DNA from 3 places in the Rossellomorea sp. DA94 genome. Region 1 is predicted to be linked to each of the others. Evidence: predicted binding sites of a transcription regulator. Region 1 holds the regulator's gene; each other region holds the start of a gene.
What was found. Region 1 encodes Rex, which represses fermentation and respiration genes when NADH is low (regulators of the CRP and FNR family bind a similar motif). Its sites were predicted from a motif close to TTGTGAAATATTTCACAA; they were not measured.
Positions count from the first base shown of each region.

Region 2: a site for Rex is predicted at 1,802-1,819, ahead of P8596_RS07285 (L-lactate dehydrogenase). Genes of this name have one in related genera too.
Region 3: a site for Rex is predicted at 3,838-3,855, ahead of P8596_RS09190 (cytochrome ubiquinol oxidase subunit I). Genes of this name have one in related genera too.

Region 1 covers NZ_CP122397.1:284,335-292,453, reverse strand. The annotation lists gene groL (chaperonin GroEL) at 1-1,080, opposite strand, end outside; gene groES (co-chaperone GroES) at 1,136-1,423, opposite strand; gene P8596_RS01660 (CPBP family intramembrane glutamic endopeptidase) at 1,719-2,462, shown strand; gene P8596_RS01655 (YdiK family protein) at 2,459-2,668, shown strand; gene tatC (twin-arginine translocase subunit TatC) at 2,684-3,451, opposite strand; gene P8596_RS01645 (twin-arginine translocase TatA/TatE family subunit) at 3,467-3,637, opposite strand; gene P8596_RS01640 (redox-sensing transcriptional repressor Rex) at 3,692-4,369, opposite strand; gene P8596_RS01635 (ABC-F family ATP-binding cassette domain-containing protein) at 4,560-6,500, shown strand; gene tsaD (tRNA (adenosine(37)-N6)-threonylcarbamoyltransferase complex transferase subunit TsaD) at 6,851-7,867, opposite strand; gene rimI (ribosomal protein S18-alanine N-acetyltransferase) at 7,864-8,119, opposite strand, start outside.
Region 2 covers NZ_CP122397.1:1,370,748-1,378,866, forward strand. The annotation lists gene P8596_RS07275 (SIMPL domain-containing protein) at 1-198, opposite strand, end outside; gene P8596_RS07280 (hypothetical protein) at 207-674, opposite strand; gene P8596_RS07285 (L-lactate dehydrogenase) at 763-1,713, opposite strand; gene P8596_RS07290 (GNAT family N-acetyltransferase) at 2,044-2,580, shown strand; gene P8596_RS07295 (histidine phosphatase family protein) at 2,724-3,269, shown strand; gene P8596_RS07300 (NCS2 family permease) at 3,329-4,630, opposite strand; gene P8596_RS07305 (M20/M25/M40 family metallo-hydrolase) at 4,872-6,515, shown strand; gene cydD (thiol reductant ABC exporter subunit CydD) at 6,724-8,119, shown strand, end outside.
Region 3 covers NZ_CP122397.1:1,754,700-1,762,818, forward strand. The annotation lists gene P8596_RS09180 (ABC transporter ATP-binding protein) at 146-1,900, shown strand; gene P8596_RS09185 (ABC transporter ATP-binding protein) at 1,911-3,734, shown strand; gene P8596_RS09190 (cytochrome ubiquinol oxidase subunit I) at 3,974-5,311, shown strand; gene P8596_RS09195 (cytochrome d ubiquinol oxidase subunit II) at 5,372-6,385, shown strand; gene P8596_RS09200 (potassium channel family protein) at 6,489-7,148, shown strand; gene rnjA (ribonuclease J1) at 7,194-8,119, opposite strand, start outside.

The DNA of each region.
Region 1 (8,119 bases):
TTTATCGAACTCAGAAGTGGACTCTTCTAATTGAGCACGGATTTGGTTTACGCGAGCTGCGATTTTTTCTGGGTCTCCAGAGCCTTCTACGACAGTCGTGTTTTCTTTCGTTACGACTACTTTCGCCGCGCGGCCAAGTTGAGTGATGTTTGCAGATTTAAGGTCTAAGCCTAAATCTTCTGTGATTACTTCTCCACCAGTTAGAACCGCTAAGTCTTCAAGCATCGCTTTACGACGGTCACCGAAGCCAGGAGCTTTAACAGCTACAGCGTTGAATGTTCCGCGAAGTTTGTTCACAACAAGTGTTGCAAGAGCTTCACCTTCAACATCTTCTGCTACCATTAATAGTGGCTTACCTTGTTGTACAACTTGCTCAAGAACAGGAAGTACTTCCTGGATGTTTCCGATTTTCTTGTCAGTGATCAGGATGTATGGATTTTCTAAGACAGCTTCCATTTTATCTGAATCAGTGACCATGTATGGAGATGCATATCCGCGGTCGAACTGCATTCCTTCTACTACGTCAAGTTCAGTAGTGAACCCTTTAGATTCTTCAATTGTGATAACGCCGTCGTTTCCAACGCGCTCCATTGCTTCTGCGATCAGTTGACCGACTTCTTCGTCAGCTGCAGAGATAGCCGCAACTTGAGCGATGGAATCTTTGCCTTCGATCGGCTTAGAAATCACTTTTAATTCTTCGATAGCCGCTTGAACCGCTTTTTCGATTCCTTTGCGAACGCCAACAGGGTTAGCACCAGCTGTTACGTTTTTAAGACCTTCACGGATCATTGCTTGAGCAAGGACCGTTGCAGTCGTTGTACCGTCACCGGCGATTTCGTTTGTTTTGCTTGCTACTTCAGCAACCAGTTTTGCACCCATGTTTTCGAATGCATCTTCCAGTTCGATTTCTTTCGCAATGGTTACACCGTCATTTGTGATAAGTGGTGAACCGAATTTCTTCTCAAGTACCACGTTACGTCCTTTTGGTCCAAGAGTTACTTTTACTGCATTTGCTAATTGATCGACACCGCGAAGCATGGAACGGCGTGCTTCTTCGCTGAATTTAATATCTTTAGCCATTATAAAGTCCTCCTCTTATTTAAATAATGTATGGTTTACTATTACGGAATTTAAATTATTCGCCAACTACAGCCAGAATATCGCTATCGCGAAGGATCAGGTATTCTGTGCCTTGGTATTTCACTTCTGTACCAGCGTATTTAGAGAAAATGATTCGATCGCCGACAGCTACCTCAAGAGCAACGCGCTCACCGTTGTCAAGAATGCGACCAGTACCTACAGCCATCACTTTACCTTCTTGTGGCTTTTCCTTTGCGGAATCCGGTAGCACAATACCGCTTGCTGTTTTTTCTTCTGACTCAACTAGCTCGATAACGACGCGATCACCTAGTGGTTTTAACAAGTGAAACAACCTCCTTGAATTATGTAAATGTTTTTTATTAGCACTCGCTCACTGTGAGTGCTAACACAACTATTATATTAATTAATTCGTTTTCATTTTGCAAGAGTCCTGCCTAAAATTTTTTTCGTCATTTTTCTCTTTTTTTCACACCCTCCTATCCTATGCCCTCCTTTCCCCATATATTCCAGGCTGAAAGAAACCCTTAGATTTGAACAGTTCCGCTTTTCTTAGTAGAATTGTACAGGAGTAAGTTCAAGCTGATCGTTATCTTACAGGTACAAAAGGAGATCAAACGTTGAAAAAACATTTCGGATTTATTTTAATAGCCTATATCGTCATGCAGCTTTCAAGCATTGTCGGGGTACCCCTTTTATATAAAATCGGTGTCGACGTCCTCGGTAAACCCGATGAGACGGTACGAAGCCTTGTCCCTGGATATTGGCTTGTCATCAGCTTTACGCTGACCCTTCTCATTGTGGGAGGCATTCTCAGGAAAAGCGAAACAAGCACCCGTCTCGAACGGAGTGCTCCCATGGGCGCCGGCCGTTCGATTGTTTGGGCGGTACTCGGAATCTTCATGGCATTCATCGCTCAATCGGTTGCGATACAAGTCGAATATGCATTAGGAATTCAGATGGGGTCTGAAAATACTCAGATGATCATCGGCATCATTGAAAAAGTGCCGTTATCCATGCTGGTCGCGGCCATCATCGGACCCATTCTGGAAGAGATCGTATTCAGGAAGATCATTTTCGGCGTGCTTTACGAGAAGATGCATTTCTTCTTTGCCGCTCTAATCAGCTCGGTCATTTTCGCTCTTGCCCATTTCGAGCCTGAGCATGTGATCCTGTATTCAGCAATGGGATTCACCTTTGCCTTTCTTTATGTAAAAACGAAGCGGATCCTTGTGCCAATATTTGCTCACGTGGCCATGAATACAACGGTCGTTCTAATGCAATCTATCTATAAGGACGATATCGAAAAAATGATGAATGAAGCTGAAAAAATACAAGGATTTATTGGAGGATTATTTCTATGAGGAGATCACCATTATTCTCGGGAGTGATCTATCTCCTTCTCGGTGTGCTCTTCACATACTTTGCTGTACAAAACGTACAGAATGATGAAGGTTGGGGATTTTTCACGTATATGCTGATCTTTCTTGCAACCCTGGACTTCGGTTCCGGGTTACGGATGGTCATGCTGCATTTCAAAATCAAAAAACAAATAAAGCACAAAAAATAAGGATTGATCAAATGATCAATCCTTATTTTTGTCTTCAAACTGTTCCATTTCAAGCTTCTGCTCCGCCTCCAATACTTTTTTGTATCCGATCTTGGAGATCCAGATGCTGACTTCATATAGTATGAAGAGCGGTACCGTCACCATTAGATGGGACACAATGTCGGGAGGCGTGATAAGGGCCGCGATGACCAATAAGATAAAGTAGGCAGCTTTCCTCATCTTCCCCATCATCATCGGCGTGATGATTCCTAACCGTGTAAGAAAAAGCATGGCTACGGGTAACTGAAAAAGAAAACCGAAAGGAATCGTGATCTGGAATAAGAAATGAAAGTATTCGTTTATCCCTATCACTTGTTCTATATTTAGGTTCGTTGATAAACCCATCATGAATTTCACGATATATGGAAACAAAATAAAATAAGAAAATGACAATCCACCTAAGAAAAGGAGAAGGGAAACTGGAATGTAACTCAGCGTCACTTTTCTCTCTCTTTCATATAAACCAGGGCTCACAAAAGACCAGACTTGAAAGAGAATGATAGGGGATGTCATGATCAAAGCAATGAACATGATCATTTCCATATAGATCTTGAGAGGATCTGTGATACGAAAGGCGTTCATGGTTAATTCTTTCGCTTCATCGGCATGCTGTAAGTACCTGATCAGCGGTTCTGCAAGAAAGAAGCTTACAACAACTGCTAACAAGAAGAAAACGACTACAAACATGAGTCGTTTTTGCAATTCTCCTATATGTTCATAAACTGTCATGTCTCTTTGACTCATGGCGTTCATCCTACTCTACTTAGCACTATTATTTTTTTCGTCTTCATCATCTGCTAAGCCTTTTGTTGCATTTTTAAATTCACGCAATGTATTTCCTGCCGCTTTTCCTAATTCCGGAAGTTTCTTAGGACCAAAAATAAGTAAAGCAACGACTGCTATTAATACGAGGCTACCTGGACCTGGCATAATGAGACACCTCCTCTTTTACCATTCTATCATAACGCAAATATGAAGAATTTTCTATTCTGTTATGATTCCATCTTGTGACATTTCCGTGTCATCCTCCGAGTAATGCTTCAAGAAGTATACGAGTGACTGAAGCTCCACCGCCAAGTCGATATGATGGACGCGGATATGGTCGGGCACCGTCAATCTCGCAGGGGTGAAATTCAGTATCCCCTTTATATTCGAAGAAACCAATCGGTCTGTGATATTCTGAGCAGAAGATGCCGGCACCGTCAGAATCGCTACTTCAATATCATGCCCCACAAGCTTCTCTTCTAAATCATCTAAATGAAAAACGGGTACGTCGCTGATTTGAGTCCCGACCTTCTTTTCATCCACCTCAAAAGCCATTTCGATCTTCGTATTATTATTCTTGATGAAATTATAATGAAGAAACGCCGTACCGAGATTCCCCACCCCGATCAGCACAACCTTCGTAAGGGCATCCTGATCCAGTGTCTTACGGAAGAAGGATAACAGATAATTGACATTATAGCCGTATCCCTTTTTACCCAATGCACCAAAATAAGAAAAGTCCCTGCGGATCGTAGCAGAATCAACTTTCACCGCTTCACTTAATTCCTTCGATGAAACCCTCTGCTTACCTGATGAGTACAGATTCTTGATAAATCGATAATATAGCGGAAGGCGCTTGGCCGTTGCCTGTGGAATTTTCGTTGTATCCTGGTTCATATTGTATTCCCCCACATCTATTCAAAACCTCTGATACCGCTTCCAAAATAGAAAGCATACAGATTTAATAAACTCTCCTACCCATCATACACTATATTTTATCCTAAGTGTACGAAGATTAATAGGTGTTTTATTGCCGTTCCCCTCTCAAATACGGTACACTAGCACTATGAAATAGAGGTGAAACGTCATGATTCTTTTACAAGTGAATCAATTAACAAAAAACTTCGGTGCAGATAATATCCTATCAAATATTAAACTTGAAATACAGACTAGAGATCGTGTTGCCCTTGTCGGCCGTAATGGTGCGGGGAAGTCGACTCTTCTAAAAATAATAGCAGGACACCTTTCCTACGATTCCGGGGAGATCACAAAGCCAAAAGGCGTCTCCATGGGGTATCTTGCCCAAAATACGGGTCTCGAATCGGATCTTTCCATCTGGTCTGAGATGCTGACTGTCTTTGAGGAATTGAAACAGCAGGAAAAAAAATTGCGATTATTGGAGCAGCAAATGGCCGATCCCTCGGTATATGAACAAGAGGAGGTCTATCAACGGGTATTGAAGGAATACGATCAACTCCAGGTTCTCTTCAAGGACTCCGGCGGCTATCAGTATGAAGCGGATATCCGTTCCGTCCTTCACGGATTGAACTTTGCCGATTTTGATTACGAAACCAAGATATCCACACTGAGTGGTGGTCAGAAAACCCGTCTTGCCCTTGGTAAGCTTCTTCTGACCAAGCCTGACATCCTTATCCTGGATGAGCCGACCAACCACTTGGATATTGAAACTTTATCATGGCTTGAAACGTATCTTCAAAGCTATGAAGGAGCAGTCCTGATCGTTTCCCATGATCGCTACTTTTTAGACAGTGTCGTCAATCAAGTGTATGAAATTTCCCGGAACAGAAGTAAGAAATACCCAGGGAACTACAGCAGATATCTTGAACAAAAAGCAGAAGACTTTGAGAAAGATCTCAAAATGTTCGAGCGTCAACAGCAGGAAGTCGCAAAGCTCGAAGACTTCATCCAACGGAATATCGCAAGGGCGTCTACCACGAAAATGGCACAGAGCCGGCGAAAGAAGCTGGAGCGCATGGATCGGATGGATCGACCACTCGGCGATGAGAAGTCTGCCAGCTTCACGTTTCAAATTGACCGGTCAAGCGGGAATGACGTCCTGCACGTCCAGGACCTTACCATTGGCTACGGGAAAAACGAGACGATTTCCTCCCATATCGATTTCTCTGTCAAAAAAGGGGACAGTATCGCCCTGGTTGGACCGAACGGAATCGGGAAATCGACGCTTTTAAAAACATTGGTGAATAAACTTCAGCCACTGGACGGCACATTTAAATTCGGATCCAATGTTTCCATCAGTTACTATGACCAGGAGCAAGCCGAACTATCATCGAACAAGACCGTATTAAATGAACTGTGGGACGAATATCCGATGAAGATGGAGAAAGAAATCCGGACGGTCCTCGGTAACTTCCTCTTTTCAGGGGAAGATGTCCTAAAGCCCGTTTCTACCCTAAGCGGTGGAGAAAAAGCACGGTTAGCCCTCTCCAAGCTGATGATGGAAAAAGGAAACGTCCTGATTCTGGATGAGCCGACTAACCATCTTGATCTGGATAGCAAAGAAGTGTTGGAAAATGCCCTGATTGATTATCCCGGAACCATCCTCTTTGTGTCACACGACCGGTATTTCATCAACCGAATTGCCACAAAGGTCGTTGAATTATCCAAAAAAGGCTCGACGGAGTATCTTGGCGATTACGATTACTATGTAGAAAAATTACAGCAGCAGGAAGAATTGGCGGCACTTGAACGCACGGAACAGGGTGAACAATTACAAGAGCCCACTCAAAAACGATCTCACAAGATTGATAAAGAAGCGAAAAAGCTCGAACGTCAACGAAAGCGCAGAGTCGAAGAAATCGAAGGCCTCATGGAAGTACTTGAAATAAACATACAGGAAAAAGAAGATCTCCTCTGCGATCCTGACATCTTTCAAGATCACGAGAAAGTACAGGAGATTAATGAATCACTAACAAAAGCGAAAGAAGAGCTTGATTCTTTATTGGAAGAATGGACAGAACTGGAAGAACTCCTTCAAGAAGAACAGTAGTCCACAGGATTGGGGATAACGATCACTCCCCAATCCTTTCTTATTCCACATTATTATCCACAGTTACAACACTTATAAAACGTTACTCAAAAGAGTTTTCCACAATATCCACAAAAACAGCCTGAGTTATCCACAGCATTTACCATTATTTAGGTTCTGGATTACTCATGTTTTTCACAATGTATACACACTAAATAAGTAGTTACTAACAATTTGTCCACAACCTGTTGATAAAACGTATGTTCGTTCCTTTAAAATCCTTCCCCCCTGACTAATTCTGTGCATTACTCACAGGATATCAACAAACAATAAAAAAAAGCTTGAACGATGTTTCGTTCAAGCTTTCCCTTTTAGAAATTCTCGATATCAAGTCCTGGATGAGCATTCATATCCATGCTTCCCCTTTTTCCTTGTTGGAATAACACTGTTCCTGCGGCTGCAATCATAGCAGCATTATCTGTACAAAGAGATAGGGGAGGAATGACCAATTCCGCTTCCATTCCCTCAAATGCTTCTTGAAGGGCAGCACGCAAGCCTTTATTGGCCGCAACTCCGCCAGCAAGTAATACTTGCTCCACTTCATACTCCTTCACAGCCTTAACCGTTTTCGTTACTAACACATCAATGACACTTGCTTGAAAGCTCGCGGCCAAATCCTGTGGATGAATGGTCATGCCCTTTTGTTTGGCATTGTGAAGCGTGTTGATAACCGATGACTTCAAACCACTGAAGCTGAAATCATAAGATCCTTCTTCCAGCCATGCCCGTGGCAGCTCAAGACTTGCTTCCCCAACATGTGCCAGCCTGTCAATATGAGGACCACCTGGATATGGAAGGCCCAATGTCCGCGCTACCTTGTCGTACGCTTCTCCGGCAGCATCATCGCGTGTTTCTCCGATGACCTCAAAGGACCCGTGATCTTTCATGAGTACAAGCTCCGTATGTCCTCCGGAAACAACCAGGGAAAGAAGAGGAAACCTCATCTCTTTCACTAAGCGATTGGCATAGATATGCCCTGCAATGTGATGGACCCCCACCAACGGTTTATCGTGGGCAAAAGCGAGAGCCTTGGCCGCGTTGACACCGATTAATAGTGCGCCTACCAAACCAGGTCCTTCCGTCACAGCGACACAATCTATATCCTCCATCGTCATCCCGGCTTGATCTAGCGCTTCCTCCAGTACATACGTAACCTGCTCCACATGATGACGCGATGCAATCTCAGGTACCACTCCACCGAATCGCTTATGACTTTCAATTTGAGACGAAACAATATTCGTCACAATCTCTGTTCCATTACGTATAATCGCCACAGCTGTCTCATCACAGCTTGTTTCAATTCCCAATACTACTATATCTTTTTTCATAAATTCACCCACATTACTAAAGCATCCTCTTGATTGTCCGAGTAGTACCTCTTACGAATCCCACCGTCTTTGAAACCGAGCTTACGATATAAGTGCTGCGCAGGCATGTTTGAAACCCTGACTTCGAGTGTCATTACGCGAGCGCCAAATTCAACCGCTATATCCATGATCTTGCGCATAAGACCTTCCCCCAAACCACGTCCCCGGTAATCAGGGAGCACGGCTACATTTGTGATATGGGCCTCATCCACG
Region 2 (8,119 bases), 1.1 Mb from region 1:
TCCGTTATTTAAAAGGGACTGAACGACCCGATTGGAAAGTTGCTTGTTCTCGTTTTGGGCAACTTCAAGCTCTTTATCATTCGTCACAATGCCTATCGATACGAGGGCTTGATCCGGATCGACATACAAAGTATGTTCCCCGCTCACGGTTATGATGCCATTCGATTGATTGGTTCGATAGTATGGGATTGAGTGCATGGCGCCACCTACACGCACGTAAAGGATTCTATTTTATCCAAATCGATGCCGAAGTACACCCATGTGAATCCGATCCATCTCCATCCGGCAATGGAACGGCGCCCGACAAACACCGGGTAGAACCAGAAAGCATCTCTTCTTAACCATATATACGTGTAACGGAATAAGCATCTTCTGATGGCACCCGGATCGACTGCGAAGGTGCTCGGTCCACCCTGCGTTCCTTGAAGTGCCGTTTTTTGCGGTTGGAAGTTCGGTGGTGGACCGGGTGGTGGTTGGTTTTGTCCCCCCTGCCCGCCTGTAGGGGGTGGTGAGCTTGGTGCTCCTTGTCCTCCACCGGGAAAACCGGGAATGCCTGGGAAACCACCGCTGCCTGAACCACCGCCGCCTGGAAATCCAGGAATACCAGGGAAGCCACCACCGGAACCCTGTCCTCCCCCGGGAAAACCAGGGAATAATTGTCTGTGATCGTACATAGAAGAACCTCCTCATAAAGAATTCTCTTTATCTTATGAGGAGGGGGAGTGGGCGTGCGTGTCTAATCTGCTGTGATAAGGTAGCCCATTAAGATTCCAGCGCTTTTTTCATGACGTTTTTCAACGTTTGGGCAGAATGGGAGAACTGGGTCTTTTCTTTTTCATTCAAGGGAAGTTCGACAACTTTTCGGATTCCATCCCGGTTGATGATGGCCGGTACACCGATATACATGTCCTGTTCCTGATATTCTCCTTCAAGGAGGGCGGAAACGGTCAGGATGCTGTTTTCATTATTGAAGATGGCTTTGGTGATCCGGGCAAGTCCCATGGCGATTCCGTAGTACGTGGCCCCTTTTCGTTCGATGATGTGATAGGCGGCGTCCCTTACATTGACAAAAATGTCATCGAGGTCTTTCTGGACGTTCTCCCTGTCCATATCAATCAGTTCATTCAACTGACTTGCACCAACTGTCGTATGGCTCCAGACCGGGAACTCTGTGTCACCATGTTCCCCCATGATATAGGCGTGGATATTTCGTGTATCGATATCGAAATGCTGGCCGACCAGGTAGCGGAGCCTGGCTGTATCGAGGATCGTCCCTGAGCCGATGACTCTCTCTTTCGGCAGGCCGGAGAATTTCCAGGTGGCATAGGTTAAGATGTCGACAGGGTTGGTGGCGACAAGGAAGATTCCGTTGAAACCACTTTCCATGACGGAGTCTACGATGTTTTTGAAGATCTTCACATTTTTTTCTACAAGATCCAATCTGGTTTCACCGGGGGCCTGATTGGCTCCGGCCGTGATGACGACCAAATCAGCGTCTTTACAATCACGATAATCCCCGGCTGAAATCTTCATGGGGGAAGCAAAAGCAAGACCGTGATTTAAATCACGTGCATCTCCGTCGGCTTTCTCCTTATTCAAGTCGATCATCACAAGCTCATGGGCGATTCCTTGATTGAGAAGAGCGAAGGCATAACTGGAACCGACAAATCCTGTACCGATTAAAGCTACTTTGTTTGTGCATTTGACTGTCATACGTCATCACCTATTCTTTCATAATTTGTCCTAGCGATTGGTAACATCCGTTCCCGATGGTTAGAGGGGAAGATTGAATCCGTTGATATTGTGAAGTATTTCACAAACAAATCATAACACGTTTCTCACTGATATTCTATTAATAAATACATCCTATCATACATTTATTGTGAAATGATTCACAAATTTGTCAAAGTTACTGGAGGGGGACGGACTTGATTCCTGGGACCTGGTTCTAGGAATCAAGGTCCGTCCCTCTAAAAGAAGGGTTTTTTAGTGGTTGTGATGAATGTATAGAGGAAGAGGTTTGTTTATGGAGGTGCTGTATGTATGAATGTCGTGAGTGGGGAGTTGAATGTCCGTCCGTTAGTGGCTGGGGATAAGTACACGCTTTCAAGGTGGTTGACGGATCCCGTCGTCCTGGAATTTTATGAAGGCAGGGATCGCCCTTTCACACCCGAGATGGTGGAGGAGAAATTCTTCTCGGATAGGGGTGTCATGAGTTGTCTAGTTGAGTATGAAGGAATTGAAATCGGTTATCTTCAATATTACCAGCTCGATCATGAGACGATGATACGCTACGGCTATACGAATCTGGATGAAGTGATTTATGGTACGGATCAATTCATCGGAGAGGCGGATTATTGGAATAAGGGAGTCGGGACAAAGCTCATTCGTGCTGTGGTGGAATACTTGCTTCAGAAGGAGGGAGTCCACCGCCTCGTGATGGATCCGATGACATGGAACACGAGAGCGATTCGCTGTTATGAGAAATGTGGATATAGTAAAGCACGGATACTCCGGGAGCATGAGCTTCATGAAGGGGTATACCATGATTCATGGTTGATGGAGTTCATACCCGAGTAAATGGAAGATACACCTGTGGCTTTTTGAAAAGTAAAAAAGTAAGGACATGATTTCTACGCAGTACATATCGAATAGTCAGGGGCTGTTCAAACGGGCGGCCCTATTTATTGTTGTCTAAGAGAAAGGAGTGAATGGATGTGACCGTGACTAAATTATATCTTGTCAGGCATGCCCACTCGATTTATACGCCGGAAGAGTTAACGAGGCCCCTGTCTGAAAAGGGAAGAAGGGACGCTCTTAAGGTGACGGAACGACTGATAAAAGAAGGGATTGACGTGATTTGTTCCAGTCCCTACAAAAGAGCCGTTGAAACGGTAGAAGGAATAGCCCGGCATATCGATCAGGAAATTACATTGGTGTCTGAGATGAGAGAGCGCACACTATCCTCGGTGCCTGTCGAAAACTTTCAGGAAGCCATTTCATCGGTTTGGGCTGATCCTTCCCTTGCACTGGAAGGCGGAGAGTCGAATCTTACCGCTCAAAAGAGGGGTGTCGAGGGGATATTTAAAATATTGGAAGAATATACTGGTAAAAACGTGGTGATTGGAACCCACGGAAATATTATGGTCCTGATCATGAATTATTTTGACGCGGGATATGATGTGGAATTCTGGAGAGAACTTGAGATGCCGGATGTATATTGTTTAGCATTCCATGATAGAAATCTCGAGAGTGTAAAAAGAATATAATCGCAGCTCATTTAAAAAAGACCGTTCACTGTGAACGGTCTTTCGAGTATCTATCTGAATCAATGAGGCAGGAACGCCAGCTGATAGAAGAACAGGACAGCAAAGATATAAACAAGTGGATGTACTTGTTTCCATTGTCCTTTCACTACTTTCAGTAAAGGATAAGAAATGAATCCCAGTGCGATCCCCGTTGCGATGCTGGATGTTAAAGGCATGCTCAGGATGATGAGGAATGCTGGAAAGGCTTCATCCAGCTGATCCCATTTAATTTGGGAAATGCTTCCCATCATCAGGCTGCCCACGATGATCAGGGCAGGAGCCGTAATGGCAGAGATCCCAGATACGGAACTGACCAATGGCCCGAAAAAGGCGGAAGCGATAAACAGGATCGATACGGTCAAGGTTGTCAATCCCGTTCTTCCCCCGGCAGAAACGCCAGCCGAAGACTCGATATATGCGGATGTCGGGCTCGTCCCGAACATCGCACCGATCGTTGTCGCGATGGAATCGGCTAGAAGTGCCTGCCTGGCCCTCGGAAGGGTGTTTCCTTTCATAAGTCCAGCCTGCTGTGCCACTCCGATCATCGTTCCCGTCGTGTCAAAGATGGTGACAAGTAAAAATGAGAAGACGACCGCGTATAATCCATACTGGAAGACGTCGGCAAAAGCCGTTACCGGGTTTGCTACCATCAGTCCTTCAGGAAGATGGGGAATGGCGACGAATCCTTCTTTAAAGGAAAGGTCTCCCGTAAAGTACGCAATCAATCCAGTCACGATCATCCCGATGAACAGGGCTCCATGGACGTTCAGGACCATGAGGATCAGTGTGACGGCCAATCCGGTCAATGCAAGAAGTGCTGAATGGGAATGAAGATCCCCAAGCTGTACTAAATTTGTCGGATGTGCCTGGATCAATCCAGTCAGACGCAATCCGATAAAAGCAATGAATAAACCGATTCCCGCTGTAATTCCGTGCTTCAGATTCTGAGGAATGGCTTCGATCAATTTTTTTCGCAAGGGTGTTAAAGAGAGCAGGATGAAGACGATCCCTGCTACGAAAACGGCAGAAAAAGCAACGATATATGAAATATCATCATGTGCACCGACAACTGAGTAAGTAAAATAAGCATTCAATCCCATACCTGGTGCAATGGCGATCGGATAATTTGCAAACAATGCCATCCATAACGTTCCGGCTACGGCCGATATGATGGTTGCTAAGAATACCTGATCAAACGGGACACCCGCATCGGATAAGATGATGGGATTCACAACCACTATGTATACCATCGTCAGGAATGTTGTAATACCGGCAAGTATTTCCGTTTTGGGATCCGTACCGTTTTCCTTTAATTTAAACATCGTAAAACCTCCAATAAAAACGAACATTAAAAACACACAACTTCTATAATATTCGGTAATAGAACGAATTTCAATAGAAAAGACCGAATTATTTTTAAGAAAATATCTTGAAACCCCTTCCAAACCCCATTCTTTTTCGATAAGATGTTATCAATTATAGAGGAATCAGTTTCTATAATGCCCATGCATTGAACGATTTACCACGCATAGGCTCATATTTCTTTAAGAAAGGGGCGGTACTATGTATACTCAACTGAAAAACAAGTCAACTTCTGAACAGATCGAACTCATCACACGATCCTTAATCGCTCTGAAAAGTTATAACGGTACAACCGGCGAAAGTGAGAAAGCCCTATTTATATATAAATTGATCTCATCGTTTCCTTATTTCAAGCATCATCCCGAAAGAGTCTGGCTACAGGAAGTCCCTAATGATCCGATTGGAAGGAAGAACGTCTTTGCCTTTGTAAAAGGGGCGTCTTCTAAAACCGTCGTATTTCATGCCCATTACGATACGGTGGGAACAGATGATTATGGGGCCCTCCAGGATATGGCCCATGACCCGGATTTTCTGCAGAAGTTTTTCATGGATTATGAAGGGGAGGAGAAGGTAAAAGAAGATGCCCTTTCAGGAAACTGGCTGTTCGGGAGGGGCTCCTTGGATATGCAGAGCGGGATCGCCGTCCATTTAGCGAATCTTTTATATCATACAGGGGAAAAACAGCCGGATGGGAATTTACTCTTCCTGTTCAATGGGGATGAAGAAAGTGAGCATGCCGGGATGATTGCGGCTTTAAGTGATCTCCACCGCTTGAAAAACGAAGGCTTTGACTATTTAGCAGCAATCAACACAGACTTCATTTCCCCTATTTATGACGGGGATTGTAAACGGTATATTTATACGGGAGCAGCGGGGAAGCTGCTGCCAAGTTTCTATATATATGGAAGAGAAGCACATGTAGGGGATGTTTTGACATCGATTGATCCAACCGTGATCGCTTCGAAGATCAATCTCGAAATCAATCAGAATCTTGATTATCTCGAGGATATCCCCGGGGAGTTCACCCTGCCGCCTTCATGTTTGCATTTTAAAGAGGATAAGCATACGTATAATGTTCAGACACCACTCAGTGCGTCTCTGTATTTCAATTATTTTGTATATGAAAGAACGGCTCGTGAAGTGCTGTACGACATGAAAAAGGTCGCTTTGAAGGTAGTAAGTGAAATGGAAGAGCGAAGCAAAAGGCAGTTTGAACAGTACCGGAACTATCACGGATTCCCCGAACGGGAATTCTCATGGGAAGTAGAGGTCCTTACGTTAAGGGAGTATATATTCTGGCTGAAAGAAAGGGGCATAGATCCGGACCCCGTCATGAAGAAAATTTTTCATGATATGGAAGGGGAGGACCGACGGACGATTGCTTTTTCAATGGTGGAAGCCCTCCAGCATCTTGACCCCGACCGGACACCAAGGGTCATCCTGTTCTTCGCTCCGCCTTTTTTACCACATAATTTTGTGAATGAGGAAAATGAGTACGGCAAGAAGGTGAGAGAGGTGCTCGGAACCTGCTTGGATGACATATCAAATGAGACAGGCGAAGAATTCGTCATCAAACGGTTTTTCCCATATCTCGCAGATGGCAGCTTTCTTTCCCTTCACGAAGAAGATGAAGATATCGAGGTTTTCAAGAAGAATCTGCCCCTCATCGATCACCTGTACCCGGTGCCCATCGATATGATCAGAAAGCTGAACATCCCCTCCATCAATATAGGAGTCTACGGGAAAGATGGTCATCAATGGACCGAAAGAGTGTATAAACCTTATACGTTCTCCGTCCTGCCGGAGATCATCAGGCGGGTGACGAAGGACTTATTGGAAATTTAATATGAAATAGGTAGAGAGGTTATTTTCCTCTCTATTTTTTATTGGTCATTAGAGTGTGATTTACTATAAAAATGAATTTTTCTGGATTCTCACTAGAAAATTGTCACAAAACGGTCAATCCCAAAAGATGCATGAACGGAACAAGTTTACTATAATATAGATTGTGAAGTATTTCACTAACTTTTAACTTTTGGGGTTGAGAGAAAATATGAAAGAGCTTAATCAATTAGCCAAAGAGCAAAGAGCATCGACCATGACGCTTTACGGGACTTCCCTGTTGATGGGAGGAGTCGTTGTTGGGCAGGCGTATTTGCTCGTAAGCATTGTTCATTCAATATTCATAGAGAAGCTCGGGTTCCAGGAGATCCTCCCGATGCTTGGGGCTTTGCTTCTCATACTCATAGGGAGGTCAGCCCTTTCATTTGTCAATGGCCGGATTGGAATCAGGATGGCAAGAAAGGTGAAGGTGGACCTGAGGAAACGGCTGTTAAAGAAATGGGCAAAGAATCCCCTTCAGGCCTCCATTCAAGGTCAATCGGGTCAAAAGGTCAGCACGATGATGGATGCGGTCGATGGGGTGGACGGATTTTTCAGTCAGTATATTCCTCAAAGGATCCAGACCACCATCGTTCCTTTAATCCTGTTGATCACCATCTTCACTGAGCATGTGTATACAGGTTTGATCATGGTGGTGACGGCTCCATTCATCCCATTATTCATGGCCATCATCGGAGTCATGACCAAGAAGAAATCAGAGAAGCAGATGGATAAGCTGACCGCGTTTTCCGGGAGGTTCCTCGATACTCTTCAAGGATTGCCTACTTTAAAGTTACTTGGGAAGGGGAAGCAACAGAAAGAGGGGATCAAATCAAGCAGTCTGGATTTCCGGGAAGCGCCCATGGATGTATTGAAGACGGCATTTTTGTCTTCCTTGATGCTTGAATTCATTTCCATGTTAAGCATCGGCCTGATCGCCCTGGAGGTGGGGCTGAGATTGGTAGTCTTTGAGAGTATCCCATTCTTTACCGCTTTCTTCGTTCTTGTCCTGGCACCGGAATTCTATCAGTCTTTAAAAGAGCTGGGGAATGCATTTCATACCGGTCGTGGGAGCATGGGGGCCGCAAAGAAAGTCATGGAGGAGCTTCAGGAAAAGGGTCAGCCGGTCAAATGGGGGGAAAGGGAGTTCAATTCAAATGGGATTCCTCCCACCATCGAACTGCGTAACCTCGGGTTCTCCTACAGTGAAAAAGGCTATGCCCTTCAAGGGGTCACCGCCTCCTTTCCTTCACAGAGCCAGGTGGCGGTCATCGGTCAGAGTGGAGCGGGGAAGACAACCCTCCTTCATCTGCTGGCAGGTCTGCTTGATCTTTCTGAGGGAGACCTTCTCATTAATGGAGTCCCGAGAAGCGAATACGCGGAAAGTGACTGGTTTGATCAATTGAGTTACATTTCACAGAACCCGTACTTATTCTCTGGCACGATAGCTGAAAATATTGCGGTCGGGGGAAGAAAAGGGATCACTCGAGAAGAAATCGTATCCGCTGCTGAAAAAGCGGGGATTGCTGAAATGATCGCGGGACTTCAGAAGGGATATGATACACCGA
Region 3 (8,119 bases), 1.5 Mb from region 1:
TTTTTACAATATAGATGAATAGTAAGATTTGAAGGAGAATTCACAAAAAGGAAAAAATTCTAAAAAAAGGGTAGATAATTATTTCGAAAGCCGATATATTTAGTAGTACGTTGTTTTTTAATGGAACACGGAGGGGAGAGAAAATATGGATACATTTAAAAAATTAAAAGCCTTTTACTGGCCTTATAAAAGGCATTTTATCATTTCAATGATTTTCTTGATTTTTGTTACAGGGATTACAGTGGTATATCCTATGATCTTACAAATTACAATTGATGATGTTATCCTCCAAGGGGAATATAAATGGATTCCGTACCTTGCATTCGGATTTATCGGCATCATGGTCGTGAAAGGGATCGCCACATTCATCCAACAGTACAACGGGGACCTATTCGGAATCACATCGGTCTACCGTCTGAGGAACGAATTGTATGAAAAGCTTCAATTCCTCCCATTCAGTTATTATGATAACGCCAAGACAGGGGATTTGATGTCACGCTTGACGGCGGATGTAGAAGCTTTCCGCTTTTTCTTATCATTTGGTTTCTCGGAATTGCTCCGCTTCTTCCTGCTGGTGACGATCAGTTTTGGGGTGATGTTCTACTATTCACCATCATTGACTTTTGTCACCCTGGTTTCCCTGCCTTTTCTGGCGATTGCCGTATACAAATTCGATAAGGCGGTCCATCCTGCATTCCGCGGTATCCGAAAGTCCTTCGGAAAGCTGAATACGAATGTCCAAGAAAATATCTCAGGGATCAATACGGTGAAATCACTGTCCCGTGAAAGTTTTCAAATCAATAAATTCAACCAGTCCAATGGTGATTATAAAGATAAGTATCTTTTCACCTCGGACATTTGGGCAAAATACTTCCCGCTCATGGAATTCTTAGGGAATGTGAGTGTCGTGACACTCCTTGCATACGGTGGATATCTCGTCATGAATGGAAATTTACAACCAGGTGAGCTTGTCGCCTTCTACAGTCTGGTCTGGTATATCATCTGGCCGATCATGAACCTTGGATTCACCATCAACCTTTTTTCCCAATCCAAGGCGTCGGGAGAGCGATTATTGGAGATTTTGGAAGTGGATGAGAAGATAAAGGATCATAGTGGTGTCATCCATGTGGATCGATTGAAAGGCGAAGTGGAATTCAAGGACGTATCATTGAATTACACGGTGCATGACGAAGCAGCCCTGGAGGATATTTCCTTCAAGGCAGAACCAGGCAAGGTCATTGGTCTGATCGGGGGGACCGGATCAGGGAAAACGAGTATCACCCAGCTGATCACACGTTTCTATGAACCGGATAAAGGCGAGATCCTCATTGACGGAAGGGAAGTAAAAGATTACTCCCTAAAATCACTCCGTCAAAATATCGGGTTCGTCCTACAGGAGTCATTCTTATTCTCCTCTACCATCAAAGCCAATATCTCTTATGGTCGACCGGAAGCATCCATGGAAGAAATCATCGAAGCAGCAAAACGTGCCGAAGCACATGATTTCATCTCCGATTTGCCTGATGGGTATGATACAAGACTGGGAGAAAGGGGATTGGGTCTTTCAGGCGGTCAGAAACAACGGATTGCCATAGCACGTGCGATCTGCACGGACCCGTCGATCCTCATTCTCGATGATGCTACAAGCGCCGTCGACATGGAAACGGAATTCAGAATCCAAAAAGCGCTGAAAGAAGTCATGTCCGATCGTACGACCTTCATCATCGCACACCGGATTTCATCCCTTAAGCATGCCGATGAAATCATCGTCCTGGAGCATGGGAAAGTGGTTGAACGAGGGGTTCACGATTTCTTACTGAAAAATAATGGACCCTATCAGCGAATTTATGACATTCAATACCAAGACCAGAAAAAAATATTACAAACTCAGGAAGGGTAGGTGAAAGAGATTGAGCGAAAAAAAGAAAGTGAATAAAACCATTCTGAGCAGGTTCCATTACTCAACTGATCAAGTGATCGATAAGCCATTCAACTGGGAACAGCTCTATCGGCTACTGACATATTTAAAACCATATTCAAAAAAACTCTTGCCCTTGTCTATCATTACCGTTTTGATCACAACGGCTGTCCGCCTGATCATCCCGATCCTGATCGGGGTATACACACTCGATAAAGCAATCAGGCAAAAAGATGAAAATCTTCTCTTTACCCTTGTGGGAGTCATAGCGGGACTGTATGTTTTGAATTATATAGCCAACGTCCTCAGGATCAAATGGATGAATCAATTGGGTCAGGGGGTCATATATGACCTGAGAAAACATTTATTCAGTCATGTTCAATGGCTTTCCCATCGTTTCTTTGATCAGCGTTCAGCAGGCTCGATCCTTGTCCGGATCATGAATGACATCAACTCCCTGCAGGAGCTCTTCACGAACGGTGTCATCAATCTATTGATGGATATCATTCTGCTCATCGGAATCATCGTGATACTCTTTACGTTAAGTCCGGAACTGACGCTTGCCGTCATGGTCATTTTGCCTATCATGTTCTTCATCTCTACAAGCCTGCGCAAAAAAATACGCAAATCCTGGCAGGTGGTAAGGCTCAAGCAATCAAAACTTAACTCCCATTTGAATGAAAGCATCCAGGGGATCAGGGTGACACAATCCTTCACCCAGGAAAAGGAAAATATGGCCTTCTTTGATGGGGTAAACACAGAGACCTTCGATAGCTGGAGAACGGCCACAAAGAAAAATGCCATGTTCCGACCACTGGTGGAATTAACGAATGCCATCGGAACTGCCGTCCTGATTTGGTTTGGGGCTCACCTCATTCAAAATGGATCCCTGGAGCTTGGTGAATTCGTCTCATTTGCATTCTATCTGGGCATGTTCTGGGAACCAATTTCAAGACTAGGGCAGGTGTATAATCAGCTGTTGATCGGGATGGCTTCATCCGAGCGAATCTTTGAATTCCTCGATGAACAACCGATCGTAAACGAAAAGAAAAATGCCTTGAATCTGACCGATATCAAGGGAAGAATCCAATTCGAACATGTTGAATTCTCTTATGATGATAAACGTAAAGCACTTAGGGACATCAATCTGGAAATGAAAGCCGGGCAAACCGTTGCACTCGTCGGACATACAGGTTCTGGTAAGACGACGATTGCGAATCTCATCAGCCGATTTTACGACCCGACAAATGGCGTGGTAAAGATTGATGGAGTGGATTTACGGGATGCATCTGTTTCAAGCTTACGCAGTCAAATCAGCATCGTCCTGCAGGATACATTCATCTTCTCTGGAACGATCATGGATAATATCCGGTTCGGACGCCCGGGTGCATCCGATGAAGAGGTCTTGAAGGCAGCCGAAGCCATCGGGGCAAACGAGTTCATCGAAAAGTTATCCAACGGTTACGAAACGGAAGTCGAGGAACGGGGGAATGTGTTATCTGTAGGTGAAAGACAACTATTGTCCTTCGCACGTGCCCTTTTGGCAAATCCTCGCATCATCATCCTGGATGAAGCGACAGCATCGATCGATACAGAAACAGAAGTTAAGATCCAAAATGCATTGAAGAAATTACTGAACGGTCGTACCGCGATCATCATCGCCCACCGCCTTTCCACAATCCGTGAGTCCGACAATATTTTTGTCCTTGAAAATGGCAGAATCAAAGAGTCTGGAAATCACGACGAATTGATGGAACAGGAAGGAGACTATTTTGAACTGGTGAAGTCACAGTTCAGGATGTTGGACGCGATGTAATGTGAAGTATTGAGGACCCCGCACTGGTGTGTGGGGTTTTTTTGTGGAATGGTGGTGAAACGGCTTCGTACACATGTCGGAGAAACTAAAAAACAAAAAATCTTTGTGAAAAACGTCACAAAATATTCATTGTTCAATACTTCACAAACTCACCTGCAGGTTTTATAATGAACAATAAGTGATAAACAGTAGGAAAGAGCTGTTTACGATAAAAAGTAATTCGGTAGGGGGAGTAAAGAATGGTTTTGGACAGTGTGATTTTAAGCAGGATGCTCACGTCGACAACCCTTGCATTCCATATTATTTTTGCAACGATTGGGGTAGGGGTTCCGGTTATGATATCCATAGCGGAGTTCATGGGGATCAAACGAAATGATCCTCATTACCTTTTGCTGGCACGAAGATGGGCAAGGGGATTTACGATTACGGTGGCTGTCGGGGTGGTGACCGGAACGGCGATAGGGCTTCAGCTGTCCTTGTTATGGCCATCATTTATGCAGGTCGCTGGACAGGTGATTGCCCTGCCTTTATTCATGGAGACATTTGCATTTTTCTTTGAGGCCATCTTCTTGGGGATTTATCTTTATACGTGGGATCGATTCAGGAATAAATGGATTCACTGGCTTCTGACGATACCGGTGATGATCGGTTCTTCGGCTTCAGCACTATTCATTACGACGGTGAACGCGTTTATGAATACACCACAGGGATTCGAATTGGAAAATGGAAAGGCGATCAATATCGATCCGATTGCAGCGATGCTGAATCCCGCAACACCAACCAAAGTGTTTCACGTACTGACGACGGCATACTTAACATCTGCCCTCATACTGGCAGCTATCACAGCATTTGCGATCCTCCGTAAAAAGGGAGGGGACTACCATAAGAAAGCCCTTCGTTTAACGATGGTATCTGCGTTGATTTTCGCTTTTGGCTCTGCTCTCGCAGGGGATTTGTCGGCCAAGTTCCTGGCTGAATATCAGCCTGAGAAACTTGCGGCTGCAGAGTGGCATTTTGAGTCGGAAGAGAATGCTGATTTAATCGTTTTCGGGACGCTTGATGAAAACAATGAAGTCCATAATGAGATACGATTACCAGGTTTCCTGAGCTTCCTGGCGGGAAGTTCGTTTGATACAGAGGTCATCGGCTTAAATGAATTTCCGGAAGACGAACGGCCGCCTTTATGGGTCCATTATCTGTTTGATTTGATGGTGTCCATCGGGTTTTACAGTATCTTCATTGCCGGGGCATTCATCTTATTCTGGAAGTGGAAAAAAAGGAATGAATGGAATAAAGGATTGCTATGGGGGATTGTTGCGAGTGGACCGCTTGCGATGCTTGCCATCGAATTTGGCTGGATTTACGCTGAGGTCGGACGGCAGCCATGGATTTTGCGTGGTTATATGAAGGTGGCGGAAGCGGCAACAAAGGCAGATGGGGTTGGCTTGACGTTCGCGCTATTTGTGGGTCTCTATATACTCCTCGGCATCCTGTGTGTCTTTGTATTGATTAAAATGTTTAAAAATAAGCCGGCAGAAGCTGAATTGGAACAACGCTTTCCTAAAAAAGCGAGTTAGCATGATGAGGCTCCTTATAAAGAAGGGGCCGATTGATTTTGTTAAGGGGGAGGAATGAATATGAGTTTGGAAATCGTGGGGATCACCGTCCTGTGGATTTTCCTATATGGTTATCTGATAGTGGCTTCGATTGATTTTGGAGCCGGCTTCTTCGCCTTTTACGGTAGGATGAAAGGGAAAGAGCATACGTTAAATGTGTTGATCAGTCGATATCTTTCTCCTGTATGGGAAGTAACGAACGTCTTTTTTGTCTTCTTTTTTGTCGGTTTGGTCGGTTTTTTTCCTGACGCGGCCTATTACTACGGGACGGCATTATTGCTTCCGGGGAGTATCGCGATTATATTGCTTGCCATCAGGGGAAGCTTTTATGCTTTCGGAAACTATGGTTCCAAAGACAATATCGTTTACCTGTTTTTATACGGGGCAACAGGGTTACTGATCCCGGCTTCCCTGTCTACGGCATTGACCATTTCTGAAGGAGGCTTTTTGGAAGAGCAGGGTGATAAGGTCGTATTCCTGGCCCGTGAATTGTTTACCAGTCCTTATTCATGGAGCGTGGTCGTCCTGTCCATCGTATCGGTCTTATTCATCAGTGCTACATTCCTGACCTATTATGCCAATCGTGCGGGGGATTTGGATTCAAGAGAAGAACTGAGAAAGTTTTCACTATTCTGGAGCCCGCCGACGATTTTAGCGAGTTTACTGGTTTTCGTATCTTTAAGAGAACACAATCCCGAGCATTTTAATAGCGCCATCGAGATCTGGTGGATGTTCGGATTATCCCTTGTCTGCTTTCTTGGCGCTTCATTTTTTATCTATAGGAGAAGGAGTTTTGGCCTGGCATTCACCCTGGTCATGCTGCAATTCTTCTTTGCATTCTTTGGCTACGGGGCGTCACATTTACCATATATCCTGAAACCTTTTATCACGATTGAAACGAGTGTCACGAATCCAACGATGGGGATGGCACTGGTCGTGGTCTTTATCGCAGGACTGTTATTGCTGATTCCCTCTCTTTATCTCTTGATGAGACTTTTCTTATTTGATGCGGATTACGTTAAGGGGAACAAGTGACGAGTTGGAACTTGAATGAAATACAAAAAAAGGGAAGGGAGAAATGTCATTTTCTCCTTTTTTTTATGCTAAAATATAGATTATAGAGACTGCGGGGGGATACATGGTGAAAAAAGAGTTTGTAGTTATTGGCTTGGGCCGATTTGGCGGCAGTATCGTACGATCATTGACGGATCAAGGCATGGAGGTCATGGCCATTGATCAGGATGAGGACAAAGTGAATGAATTTTCTTCCATTGCTTCACATGCGGTTGTTGCGGATTCAACCGATGAATCCGTATTGAAGAGCTTGGGGATCCGTAATTTCGATCATGTCATTGTCGCGATTGGAGATGATATCCAGTCCAGTGTACTAACGACATTGATGTTAAAGGAAATCGGCGTCAAGAAAATTACCGTGAAAGCACAAAATGATTATCATGAAAAGGTCCTCCGTAAAATTGGGGCCAACCAGGTCGTTCATCCGGAGAGGGATATGGGAAGAAGGATTGCTCACAATATCATTTCAAATAATGTACTGGATTATCTGGAGTTGTCAGATGAACATTCGATCGTGGAGATTGTCGCGAGTGAACGTCTGAGTGGAAACTCCCTTATCGATTTGGATATCCGTGCTCAATTCGGAATCAATATCGTGGCGATAAAGCGGGAAAAAGATATCATCGTTTCCCCACAAGCCGATGAACAGATCCGGGTTGGGGACATCCTTATTGTCATCGGTGCCGATACGGATATTAACCGGTTTGAAAAAAAGGTACTATAAAACGCAGAAGAGGCTGACCCATTTGGGTCAGCCTCTTATTTCGTTTTATACCTCCATGATGATCGGTAGGATCATCGGGCGACGTTTCGTTTTTTCATATAAGAATGGAGCAAGTGTATCTGTGATTTCATTCTTGATTTCTGACCATTGGGACGTTCTTCTTTCAAGCACTTTGTTCAAGTGTTTTGAAATGAGCGTCTGCGCTTCATTGATAAGATCGCCAGATTCACGCATGTAGACGAATCCTCTTGAAATCAGGTCAGGGCCGGAAGCGATCTTGAAATCCTTCATGTCGATGCTGACAACGACGATCACAAGGCCTTCTTCTGAAAGGATGCGGCGGTCACGAAGGACGATATTACCGATGTCGCCGATCCCGCTTCCATCGATATAGACGTTTCCAGAAGGGATCTTCCCGGCTACCTGTGCGGAGTCATTGCTTAATGCAAGGACTTCACCGTTATCCATGATGAAGCAGTTTTCCGGTTGGACGCCACAATCGACACCAAGCTGAGCGTGCATCTTCTGCATACGGAACTCACCGTGTATCGGCATAAAGAAGGTAGGATTCATCAGACGAAGCATCAGCTTCATCTCTTGCTGACCACCGTGACCGGAAGTATGGATATCACTTAATGGTCCATGGATGACTTCTGCACCGGCACGATATAAAAGGTTGATCGTACGGTTGACACTGATTGTGTTCCCTGGAATTGGTGAAGAAGAGAAGACAACGGTGTCACCAGGCTGAATCTGGATTTGACGGTGGGTACCGTTTGCAATCCTTGATAATGCCGCCATCGGTTCACCTTGGGAACCTGTACATAGAATAGCCACTTCATTCGCTGGAAGGCGATTGATCTGGTTATGTTCAATGAATGTATCCTTAGGTGCGTTGATATATCCTAATTCTTGTCCAATCGTGATGGCTGCTTCCATACTTCTTCCGAAAACAGCAACCTTTCTGTTAT